DNA from 2 places in the Veillonella rodentium genome. Region 1 is predicted to be linked to the other one. Evidence: riboswitches for the same ligand, from Rfam matches in the RefSeq annotation. Region 1 holds a riboswitch; the other holds the start of a gene.
What was found. Region 1 has a riboswitch for cobalamin ahead of nikB (nickel ABC transporter permease). Riboswitches for the same ligand answer to the same signal wherever they lie in the genome.

Region 1 (6,487 bases):
GTTGCTCATGGTGCGACCGGCAAAGGTAACGATCAGGTGCGGTTTGAATTGGCTATCAAAGCCCTTGCACCGAACTTGAAAATTATCGCGCCATGGCGGGAATGGGATTTGAAATCCCGTACGGACTGCATGGAATATGCGGCAAAGCATAATATCCCTGTAGTGGCGACTAAAACGCATCCGTATTCGATGGACCAAAACGTATGGCATTTATCTCACGAAGGCGGCGATCTTGAAAATCCAGCAAATGCGCCTAAAGATGATGTGTATTTGGTGACGCATACTCCGGAACAGGCCCCTGATGAAGCCGGTTTTGTGACGGTTACTTTCAAAGAAGGCGTACCGGTAGCCGTAGACGGTGAAAAAGGCACACCGTTACAATTGTTGGAAAAACTCAATGAAATCGGCGCTCATTATGGCGTCGGCGTCGTAGATATCGTGGAAAACAGATTGGTAGGTATGAAATCCCGTGGCGTTTATGAAAATCCGGGCGGATCTATCATCATGTATGCGCATAGAGAATTGGAATACCTTTGCCTCGACAGAGCGACGTATCACTATAAAGAACTCATTGCGAACAAGTATGCGGAACTCGTGTATGACGGCATGTGGTTTGCGCCGTTGATGAACGCGTTGCAGGCATTTGTGGATGAAACGCAGAAGACGGTGACAGGCGATGTGAAACTCAAATTGTACAAAGGCAATATCATTTCTGCAGGCAGCACCTCTCCATATTCCTTGTACAGCGAAGATTTCGTAACATTCGAAGAGGATGATGTATATGATCAGGCTGATGCGGCCGGATTTATCAACCTGTTCGGTTTACCTCTTAAAATTAATGCGTTGATGAAAGAAAAGGCAGGTTTATAATGGCTAAATTGTGGGGCGGGCGTTTCACAAAGGGCACGGATAAAGCGGTAGAGGATTTTACATCCTCTATCGCTTTTGACGCTCGGATGTACGCCGAAGATATTGCCGGCAGTAAGGCACATGCGAAAATGCTGGCTAAACAACATATTATCTCCGACGCGGATCGGGATGCAATTGTGGCGGGCTTAACGAAGATAAAGGGGCAAATCGATAAGGGTGAGTTTCCGTTTTCCGTAGCCCTTGAAGATATTCATATGAATATTGAAAAGCGCCTCACCGACGATATCGGTGAAGCGGGCGGTCGTTTGCATACGGGTCGTAGTCGTAATGATCAATGTGCGGTGGATTTGCATATGTACGTGCGCAAGGCCGTTGTGGAAATGGGCGAACTCATCGTGGATATGCAAAAGGCGCTCATCGAAACGGCGGAGAAATACAGCGACGTAATCATGCCGGGGTATACTCATTTGCAACGGGCGCAACCGGTGCTGTTCGGACATCACATGATGGCGTATTTTTCCATGTTGGAACGCGATTTTGACCGTTTGCTGACGGTCTTTAAGCATGCCGATATCATGCCTCTCGGGGCGGGTGCATTAGCGGGTTCTACGTACGGTATTGATCAGACGTATACACAGGAGCTATTGGGGTTTTCCCGTATTTATGAGAACAGTATGGATGCCGTATCCGACCGTGATTACGTAGTGGAATTTTTGTCCTTCGCGTCTCTCGTGATGATGCACTTGAGCCGTCTCAGCGAGGAGCTGATTTTATGGTCCACCAATGAGTTCAATTTTATTGAATTGGACGATGCGCACTGCACGGGCTCCAGTATCATGCCGCAAAAGAAAAATCCAGACGTATGTGAACTGGTGCGCGGCAAAACAGGTCGTACCTATGGACATCTGTTAGGGTTGCTAACGACCCTCAAAGGTTTGCCGTTGACGTACAACAAGGATATGCAGGAGGATAAAGAGGGTATCTTTGATGTCATTGATACGGTTCACTTTGCATTATCCATCAATGCGGCTATGATTCGGGGGATGAAGGTAAACGGTGCTCATATGAAAGCCGTCCTTGATGACGATTTCTCCAATGCGACGGATATGGCGGATTACCTTGCGAAAAAAGGTGTTCCGTTCCGTGAAGCTCACGAAATCGTGGGCAAGGCCGTACATCATTGTATCGAAAAAGGCTGTGTTCTCCTCGATTTATCCGTAGAGGATTTCAAAGCCATCTCTCATCACTTTGATGCGGATATTTTAGATGCCATCTCTATTGAAGCCTGCATAGCGGGACGTAACAACTACTCCGGTACCGCACCGGACTGTGTGGAGCGGCAACGGAATAACGGGAAAGCCGTTATCGCCGCAGAAGAAAAACAAATTGCGGACTGGAAGGCCATTGTTGAATCCGTACAGGAATAATATGATTCATCAGTATAGCTGAAAAATTTATAAAGCCGATATATACATAAGCGTTGATTTGCCGTTAAGGGAATCATTATGGACCTATGTATATATTGGCTTTTTGTTTGCTGAAACTGTTATGTATTGTAAGTGAGAATGTACTATAAAAATGGTGTGATTTTGTGTTCGCGTGTAGTGGACTGTATAAAGTGATAGTCTTGTACCACGATACCATAACCGTCATAGATAGGAAAAATTACATATAGACACAGGATAAAATAGGGTAAAAATATATATTGTCATCATTAAAATAAATTCAGTTCATTTTACATGTTAAATTATATATGATTTATTCAATTCGTGTAATATGACATGTCCGTCAATAAAGTACTTTCATTTTGAACTCATAGGTGATATTATTGGAGTCGTATTAAGAATAAAAACGGTAAATCCACATTCAAGCCCATCACAGCACGAACTGGATTTACTTAGCGGTATATATAGTACAAGTGAATTATGGACGAGAAAAAATTCACCTTACGAAAGGGGATTGATACATGAAAACCACCGCTAAAAAAATGTCTGTATTCCAGCTAACCACAATGGTAGCAGCCAATATGCTAGGAGCTGGGATCATTATGTTACCGACTAATTTGGCTCAAGTTGGTACTATTTCAGTTTTATCTTGGCTCGTGACAGCTGTGGGTGCGCTGGTATTGGCGTATATTTTTGCTCAAGCGGGTATGTTCTCCACAAAACGTGGCGGCGTGGGCGGCTATGCAGAATACCGCTTCGGTAAAACTGGACATTTTATGGCGAATTATGCTTACAGCATATCGCTTATCATTGCTAATATAGCCATTGCAGTATCTGCAGTCGGTTATGGCGCAGTTTTCTTTGGGGTTGATCTTAATGCCATTCAAATGAGTGAAGCGGCAATCGTATTGCTATGGTTCGCGGCGATTTTGAATTTCCGCGGTAATCGCTTCACCGGCCAATTAAGCAACCTTACTATTTGGGGCGCTATCGTCCCGGTCCTTGTAATCGGAACCCTCGGTTGGTTCTGGTTCAACCCTGACACTTATATGGCGGCATGGAATCCAAACGACTTGCCGTTCTTTGATGCAATCAAACAATCTATTGCATTGACATTGTGGGGCTTCCTAGGATTTGAATCTGCTGCAGCGAATGCTGATGCTGTAGAGAATCCAAAGAAAAACGTGCCTATTGCGACTGTAGCGGGCACATTAGCAGTGGCGGTGATTTACATCTTGTCCACTAACGTGATGGCCGGTATCGTGCCTAACGTTGATCTCTTGAACTCTAACGCACCATTCGGTTTGACCTTCGTATACATGTTCAATGATACGGTGGCTGATATCGTAATGGCGGCTATGGTGATTTCCTGCTTCGGCGCATTGTTGTGCTGGCAGTTCACTTTGTCTCGTGTTTTTAAAAGCTGCGCGGAGCACGGTTATTTCCCTAAGGTGTTCGCTCGTGTGAACAGCAAGGATGCTCCCGTGCGTGGCGTCTTTATCTTGTTAGCTATTGAAACGGCGATTACATTATTTACGGCAGATGATTCCCTTCGTCAGCAATTTGAAAATCTTGTAAACTTGGCCGTTGTAACTAATGTGTTCCCTTATGTGTTGTGTATCTTAGCGGTAACGACTATGATGCGACAGGAGGGCGCTGCAGAGGTGAAAGTTAAAAGATTCGCACCGGTTGCGATGTTTGGCGTGGCATACTGCTTGTATGCAATTTACGCATGTGGCGTGGATGCTATGATGAGCAGCGCTATTGCTATCGGCATCGGCTTTGTAACCTATATGGTTCGCAAAGCATGGCTACATCGCCGCCAGGTCGGTTTACAACAAAGTATTGATTAAACTCTCGTCTTTTGGAGGCTGTTACTACTGTAACGGCCTCTTTTTTGTGCCTTGATGCATGCTTTGTACCCATAGGGGGTATGTGTATTGTAAACTAAGTATAAATATAGTATATTTATAATCGATAAAAATGAATAAACTAATGAGTGTCGGTGTATACCGAGCGTAAAAGAGGAAAATGGGTGTGAATCCCATACTATGCAAATAGCTGTAATGAGGAGCAAGGTTTCATTATAGGGTCACTGGGGAACTGGGAAGGCCGAGATGTTGCGATGAATCATAAGTCAGAAAGCCTGCTCTAAAGGAATGGTATATTGTATATGGTATTTCCTGTTGAGGTTAGTCAGGCTGGCTAGCCTTTTTTTGTGCATAGTTCCCTGTAGACCTCAACGTGTGTGGAGGCCTCCATATTGCAAAACAATAAAATTATGGAGATAGGAGATATTAGAATGCAGTAGCTTGGAGGAGCACTTATAGAGTTATTCATGTATCGATGGTATTTCGGGTTTTGGAGAGTTTAGGAGGTGCCTATGGGCAAACGCATTGCCAAACAGCTCGGTCAGTTTATTGTGACCTTGTTTGGCATTACATTCTTGACATTTTGTCTAACCTATTTAGCCCCCGGTGATCCGGTAACGATGTTATTGGAAACGGCGGATACGATTGTATCTCAGGAAACGATTGATGAAACGCGAGCACAGTTGGGGCTCGATAAGCCGTTTCTGGTGCAGTATGCGAATTGGGTTGTCAATGCGGCGCACGGCGATTTGGGGATGAGTTATTCCTCTAAAAAACCGGTGGTGGATCGCATGCTGGAGGCTTTGCCGGGGACGGTAGCCCTCGCGGGAACAGCCTTAGTATTTACATTGCTGTATGCACTGCCGGCAGGGATTGTGAGTGCTCTTAATCGGAATAAATGGATAGACTATCTGCTCAGATTTGCTTCCTTTGTAGGTATCTCTATGCCGACATTCTGGTTGGGCCTAGTGTTAATCTACATTTTTGGTCTTAAGTTAGGTCTGGTTCCGATCGCATCGTCCCGTGTAACGGCAACGGGGGTCATTCTCCCGGCAATTACATTGGCCGTAGTGGTAGGTTCCAAGTACATGAGGCAAGTACGTCTTGTCATCCTGGAGGAAATGCAGAAGGATTACGTCATCGGAGCTCGTGCTCGTGGTGTCAGCGAAGTTAAAATTTTATTCGGTCATATCTTGCCGAATGCATTGCTTCCGTTGATTACCATCTTAGGCGTGCTTATCGGATGGCTTTTAGGCGGTGTAGCCGTAGTGGAAATGGTATTTTCCTGGCCTGGCCTCGGGAATATGGCGATTTATGCCATCACCATGCGCGATTATCCGCTGATTGAAGGCTTTGTGTTGTGGGTTGCATTAGCTTATATGTGCATCAACGCTTTAGTAGATGCATCGTATATCCTATTGGATCCTAGATTGAAACGGGAGAGAGCATAATGACAGAATTTATTCAAAAACATAAATTGTTCTCTTTCTACAGTATGCTGATGCTTATTGTCGTGTTCATCGCTATCTTTGCACCATGGCTTGCACCGGGCGATGCTTTCACATCGAATATGAGTCAGGCCCTGCAGGCGCCGAGTGCGCAGTACTGGTTCGGCACGGATAAGCTGGGCCGTGACGTATTGTCCCGTATCATTTACGGTACGCAGTTGTCTCTCTTCATGGGCGTGTCTATCGTTGTTATCATGGTGACAATCGGTACCGTTATAGGAGCGGTGGCAGGCTATTTCGGCGGAAAAATCGAAATCGTCCTCATGCGTATGGCGGATATCATGTTATCCTTCCCTGGTGTTGTATTGGCGATTGCTATCGCCGGTATTTTGGGCGGTAGTATTGTAAACACCATTCTCGCTTTGTCCGTCGTAGGCTGGGCGAAATATGCGCGTATCGTGCGTTCTCTTACGCTGAAAGTACGCGGTGAGGAATATGTAACGGCGGCGGTTATGATGGGGGCCTCTACGGGAACCATTCTCAGACGTCATATCATTCCGAATATATTACCACTTGTCGTAACGACCGGTGCTCTCGATATCGGTGCTATCATGATTGAGGTTGCGGGGTTATCCTTCCTCGGTTTCGGTGCGCAGCCGCCGACTCCGGAATGGGGCCTTATGCTCAATGAGGGGCGTCAATATTTACAGACGAGCCCATGGCTTATGGTGTTTCCGGGGATGTCCATTTTGCTCGTCGTAGCTATCTTCAATCTCTGGTCCGACTCGCTACGTGACGTAGTGGATCCTAAGAATCAGGGATAAATTTTAGCTTAAGGTATATTCAGGAAAAA
Region 2 (6,487 bases), 230 kb from region 1:
GTGAAAGAAATGTCCGAGCGCGTATCCGGATTCGGCGGCTCCTTGAAGGCGGAACATGGTACAGGTCGCATGGTCGCTCCGTTTGTTGAAATGGAATGGGGCAAGAAGGCGTATGAAATCAATCGTCGTATCAAGGCCATCTTCGACCCTACGGGCATCTTGAATCCTGATGTTATCATTACCGATGATCCTGATGTGTACAAGAAAAATCTGAAAGCGCAATGCGTTATTGATGATGCTTTCACCATTTGTATGGAATGCGGTTTCTGTGAAAAGCATTGTCCGAGTCGCAATTTAACATTGACACCGCGTCAACGCATCGCGTTATTGCGTGAAACGAAACGACTTGAAGCGGAAGGTAATTTCACGCTTGCCGCTGAGCTTAAAAAAGGTTATCAGTACTATGGAGTGGATACCTGTGCGGCATGTTCCATGTGTAAAGGTCTATGTCCGCTCAGTATCGATACGGCGCAGATTGCATTGTCCATGCGTAAAATCGATCCGCCTGCACCGAGTCTCGCGAAGACGATTTACGATAATTTCGCGACGACCCTTGATATGTGCCGTGCCGGCGTGAGCCTTGAAGGCATTGCCGGCGCTATCGTGACGAAGAAGGCGATTTCAAAAATCACGGATGGTTTACATGGCGTGACCGGAATGACGCCGTACTTGCCGAAGACGACACCGAAGGCGAACCGTTATAAATTGAAGAACCGCATCAAGCCTGGCAATTTTGAACGGGTCGTATACTTCAGTACCTGCGCCAACCGCGCGTTCCGTCCGAACCAGGGCTATAACGATGAACGAAGCTTGCAACAGGTTTTTGAAAGCTTATGCAGCAAAGCTCATATCGATGTGGTGTATCCGCCGCATATTGAAAACCTCTGCTGCGGTCTCAGCTTTGAAAATTATGAAGATATCGATAAACGGGCGCTCAAGGATCTTCATGATGCATTGATGACTGCCTCCGAAAACGGTAAATATCCTATCGTAATCGACCACAGTGCATGTTTCAGCCATGCTTTCAAACATATTACGGATTTGGAAATCAATGATATTTCCGAGTACTTGTATAATCATGTGGTGCCGCGCCTTGATATCCGTAAATGCGATGAACGTGTTCTCGTACATAAACAATGTAAGATTAAATCCGCCGGCAAGTCCGAATATATTGAGCAGCTCGCAAATCTTTGCTCCGATCATGTATTCAATATCAAGTCGTTCGCTTGTGACGGTTTTGCGGGACAAAAGGGGTTCTTTACGCCGGAGCTCAATAAATGCGCTACGAAAGACTTGTCCGGCGAGGTGGCCGAATACGGTGTGACCCTTGGTGTCAGCTCCAGTTCGACTTGTGAAATCGGGCTCGGTGAAAACTCGGGCATTCCGTTCGTCGGCATTGCGTATCTGTTAGACCGGTGTTCTACAAGTAAAAAGTAATAAATTAATGAGTTACAGATGTAAATTATCTGAGATATAACGAAAAGGACGAGTTACCTGAACCGCATCTCCGGAAATTGTGTCTAAATCGGTAGAATTGATAAGCGGGGTGTTTTATGAGATCTGCTTTATTATGTGTATATTTGCTCGTAAGTTTGCTTGGTGTCTGGGGGTGTGGCGTCGATAGAGACCGGACGCAGGAGACCGCTACGGCCACAACGGTGGAGAAGTCCAAGGTGAATGAGGACTCCGATTCACATGTAACGGCGGCCAAGTCGGCCCTTTCAGCGGGCGATTACGACAAGGCCGTACAGGAGGCCACCGCATCGATAGCGGCTCATGCGGGCAATGCGGAGGCGTATTCTGTGCGCGGCATGGCGGAGGCGCTACAGGGGGATACGGACAAGGGTCTGCAGGACACCAGGAAATCTTACGATTTAGATTCCGATAACGTGGCCAATTATTACAATATGGCGATGGTCTATAAATTGCAGGGCCGCTTGAACGAGTCCAAGGAATGGTTTGAGCGTGTATTGGAAAAGGATCCTCGTAATACATGGTCCGTTTACGGTATCGCCACCATTTATGCGGATCAGGGGGATGATGTAAAAGCTCTCGACTGGCTGGAACAGGCGATTAAAATCGATCCGTCCGTGAAAGCCGTGGCAGCGGAGCAGGATCATTTTATGAAATACCACGGTCAGCCCCGCTTTGAAGCATTGATAAAATAATTTATATAGTAAAATAGCCCTTCCACTATGAAGGTCGCCCTACCATCAGATCAAGTTCAATCTGATATCAGGGCGGCACAAAGATGTTATTCTTTAATAGCGGAGGGGCTATATTGTTTATATGTTGAATATATATTTTACCTGTTCCGTTGCAACTGATTCGACATCGTAAAGATGACGAGGGCGAGCCAGATACAGGAGAAGGCGATGATGTTCGTCGTAGTGAAGCTTTCACCGAAGTAGAAGATCGCCAGGAGTAACGCGATGGTAGGCGATACGTATTGCAGAAAGCCGAGTACATTAAGCGGTAACAGGCGGGCGCCATACGAAAACAGTATGAGCGGAGCCGATGTGGTCAGGCCCGATCCGATGAACAGCAGGGTCGTATTCCAGTCCGTGCCGAAATAGGACCATGACGATGTGTCGATGAACGTCGTGTACAATACGGCGAGAGGGGTTACAATCCATGTTTCGAGGGCGATGCTCGTGAACGGATGGATGATCAGTTTTTTCTTTACCGCACCGTAGAGGCCGAATGAGACGGCGAGGGCCACGGAAATCCACGGCAGAGAGCCCAGTTGCCACGTAAGGAAGGTGATGCCCAAGGCGGCGATGCCGACACTGAGCTTTTTCGGAAACGTGAGGACCTCTTTGAAAATGATGACGCCCAACAGTACATTGAGGAGCGGGTTGATATAGTAGCCGAGACTGGTGTCCATAACATGATTATTCGCGATGGCCCAGATATAGGTGCCCCAGTTGAGGCTGACCAGTAATGCGGTGCATAGGAGCAGTTCGATTTGTGAATGATGTGTCCATAAATGGTGGCAGTCCTTTTTGAATTGTGTAAAATTTATGCCCATAACGATGAAAGCCATAAAAATGCCGGACCATATGATGCGATGAGCCAGTACGGTATAAGGGGAAATGTGCTGTAACAGTGCCCAGTAAATAGGGAGTAATCCCCATATGATATAACAGCTGAGGGCCATAAGCAGCCCTTTTTTATCTGTGTGTTCCATAGAATAGATGCCTCCTGGTAAATATGATTTATTATAGCATTATTCATGTGCGATGCGAATATATTACTTTTAGTTATGCTGTATGCTTTTTACATATAATATAAAATTAGGTACTTATGAATTGATTTTATAAATGTTGACTGGATGCAGTGTTTTACACTATATTTAAGGGAGAACAACAAAATATTGAGAATAGGTGTCACAAGACTTAATAGAGAAATCGGTATAAGCCGATGCGGTCCCGCCACTGTAAGGACGAGCCTGCTTTCATAATGTCACTGGAGCAATCTGGGAAGGCGAAAGCGAGGCGATGACCCCGAGCCAGGAGAACTGCCTATTTGATAATCACCGTTATGTACCTACGAGCGATAGGAAGGGGATTGAGGTATACTGCTTAGAGGTTTTTGTGTACCTTTCAACAAGAAACCTAACGTGTCACTCCAGGGTGGCACGTTTTTTGTTGCCATTCGGGAGGGGCGTATTAGGAGCTTTGTATTACGACTCGGTAATGCCGGATTTGCTCGAGTCGGATTCATCCCGAACAGTTTATAGGTACGATGACGGATTCGCTGTTCCCAGTATGGTTTCGAGTTGAAAAGGAGGCACATATATGTCTGATAAAATGGCTTCAAATGCCGCAAATAGTGAACTGCTAGCTCCTGTGTCATTTGATGAATTTGAGAAACCTACGTATGAAAAATGGCAGGCTGAGGTTGAAAAGGCTTTAAAGGGCGGGGACTTTCATAAAAAGATGTTCACCAAAACCTATGAAGGAATTACTTTACAGCCGATTTATACGCCAGCGTTGCATCAGGAAAAAATTCCGAAGGGAGTGTATCCCGGTGCGGGGCAATTTTTGAGAGGCACCAAGGCGAGCGGCTATATTAAGGATTCCTGGGGCGTGTCGCAATACGTAGATGAGTCGTTACCGAAGGACGCAAATCATGCGAGCCTGTACGAAATTGTCAAGGGCAGTACGATTCATAACATCCGGCTGGATGAAGCGACGCGTCATGATCAGGATGTGCAGGTCGACGCCGCTGTAGGCGAGGGCGGTACATCTTTATCGACTGTTGAAGATTGCACGCAATTATTGGAACGGTTTAACTTCAAAGAAAATCCTCTCTACATCGAGGCCGGTGCATCATCCGCCATCCTGTTGGGGATGATTTCCGCCACTGTGAAAGCGACGAAAAAACAGACGTCCGACCTGAAAGGTCTCGTAGGCGCGGATCCTATCGGCGTATGGGTGAAGGACGGCACGCTGCATATGTCGTTGGACACGGCGTTTGATGAAATGGCACATAGCGTGATCTGGGCTTCCGAACAGGCGCCACAGCTCAAGACTGTCCTTATTTCCGGCGATGCCTATGCAAACGGCGGTGCTAATGATGTGCAGGAAGTGGCTTACGCTCTGGCGACGGCGGCGTGCTATGTTCGTCAGCTGGCGCAACGCAACGTGGATATTCACACCATTGCAAACAGCATGATGTTCACATTCTCCTTAGGGGCCAATTTCTTCATGGAAATTGCGAAATTGCGCGCTTTGCGTGTGATCTGGGCGCGTATCATGGAGGCCTTCGGTGCTGATGAAAGCGATCGCGCGGTGCATGTTCACGGCAGAACATCGGCTTTCACAAAGACCGTATACGATCCGTATGTAAATCTGTTGCGTAACACGACACAGGCATTCTCCGGCGTTGTGGGCGGTTTGGACAGCCTGGAAGTATCTCCGTTTGACCAGCCGATTCGCAAATCCGACGATTTCTCCCGTCGTATTGCGCGTAATATTCAGGTCATGTTGCAGACAGAATTCGAATTGCGTCAACCTGTGGATCCTGTAGGCGGTTCCTGGTATGTGGAAACCTTGGCGGCCGAACTGTGTGAAAAAATCTGGGCCGAATTTCAGACTATTGAAGCGAAAGGCGGCATTGTCGCCGCATTGAAGGAAGGGTATCCGCAGGTGCAGGTGAAAGCTGTATTGGCAGAGCGGTTCGAGAACCTGGCATACCGCAAAGACGTTGCCGTAGGGAACAACATGTATGCGAACATGACCGAAGAACTCTTGGATCCTAAGCCTGAAAATCAGGATACATTGCGTCAAAAACGGACGGCGCAAATCGAGGCGTACCTGGCCGGAGCCGATCCTGATGCGGTTGCGAAAGCTCAGGCGGCGCTGGAGGCGAGTACGACGGAACCGGGCGCATTGATCGGACTTATCGAACTGGGGGCGTTGCAGAAATTGACGATGCGTCAAATCCGCAAAGCTTTAGATGCGGGCGATATCTCATCGGAAACGATCGAAGCCATCACGCCTCATCGCTGGACGGAACAATTTGAGGCGCTCAGAATGCGTACGGAAGAATACAAACAACGGACGAAGGACAATGTGAAGGTATTCCTGGCGAATATGGGTCCTATACCGCAACATAAACCGCGCGCCGATTTCTCCACAGGCTTCTTTGAAGTGGCGGCGTTCGAGGTTATCAAGAACGACGGTCATGAAACGACGGCTGATGCGGCGAAGGCGGCTCGTGAAAGCGGCGCCGATGTAGTGGTTATCTGTTCTACGGATGCCACTTATCCTGAATTGGTTCCGCCGCTCGCCAAGGAGTTGAAGGAAACTATGCCGAATGTGACGGTTATCCTGGCAGGGGCACCTCCGAAGGACCTGGAGCCTACCTACCGCGAAGCGGGCGTAGATGATTTCATTTCCGTTCGTGCAAATTGTTACGAAATCTTACATACGTTACAAGATAAGAAAGGGATGTGAGCTCATGTTTAAAAATCCAGACTTCTCCTCTCTTGGCTTGGGAACCCAGACGGCTACATCTCGCGATGCATGGCTTGCTGAACTCCAAAAGGAAACGGGAAAAAGCTTTGAAGAGTTATACAATACGACGATGGAACAGATTCAGGTGAAACCGCTCTATACGGAGAGGGATTATGAAGGAATGACACATCTCGATTACATGGCCGGTGTGCCTCCGTATTTGCGCGGACCTTATTCCACGATGTATGTAACGCGTCCTTGGACGGTTCGTCAGTACGCCGGTTTCTCCACAGCGGAAGAATCCAATGCGTTCTATCGCCGTAACTTGGCAGCCGGTCAGAAGGGTTTGTCTATCGCCTTTGACCTTGCCACTCACCGCGGCTATGACTCCGACCATCCACGCGTTGTGGGCGACGTCGGTAAAGCGGGCGTTGCGGTGGATTCCATCCTGGATATGGAAATTCTGTTCTCCGGTATTCCTCTTGATCAGATGTCCGTATCCATGACCATGAACGGCGCCGTTT

Region 2: linked by a shared signal. The riboswitch ahead of CKV62_RS09125 (methylmalonyl-CoA mutase family protein) and the one ahead of nikB (nickel ABC transporter permease) in region 1 are both predicted to bind cobalamin.

The regions. Positions count from the first base shown of each region.
Region 1 covers NZ_LT906470.1:1,750,413-1,756,899, reverse strand. The annotation lists gene CKV62_RS08200 (argininosuccinate synthase) at 1-870, shown strand, start outside; gene argH (argininosuccinate lyase) at 870-2,297, shown strand; gene potE (putrescine-ornithine antiporter) at 2,837-4,168, shown strand; cobalamin riboswitch at 4,298-4,483, shown strand; gene nikB (nickel ABC transporter permease) at 4,699-5,637, shown strand; gene nikC (nickel transporter permease) at 5,637-6,458, shown strand.
Region 2 covers NZ_LT906470.1:1,977,675-1,984,161, reverse strand. The annotation lists gene CKV62_RS09140 (FAD-binding and (Fe-S)-binding domain-containing protein) at 1-1,437, shown strand, start outside; gene CKV62_RS09135 (tetratricopeptide repeat protein) at 1,554-2,168, shown strand; gene rarD (EamA family transporter RarD) at 2,306-3,190, opposite strand; cobalamin riboswitch at 3,368-3,542, shown strand; gene CKV62_RS09125 (methylmalonyl-CoA mutase family protein) at 3,801-5,963, shown strand; gene scpA (methylmalonyl-CoA mutase) at 5,968-6,487, shown strand, end outside.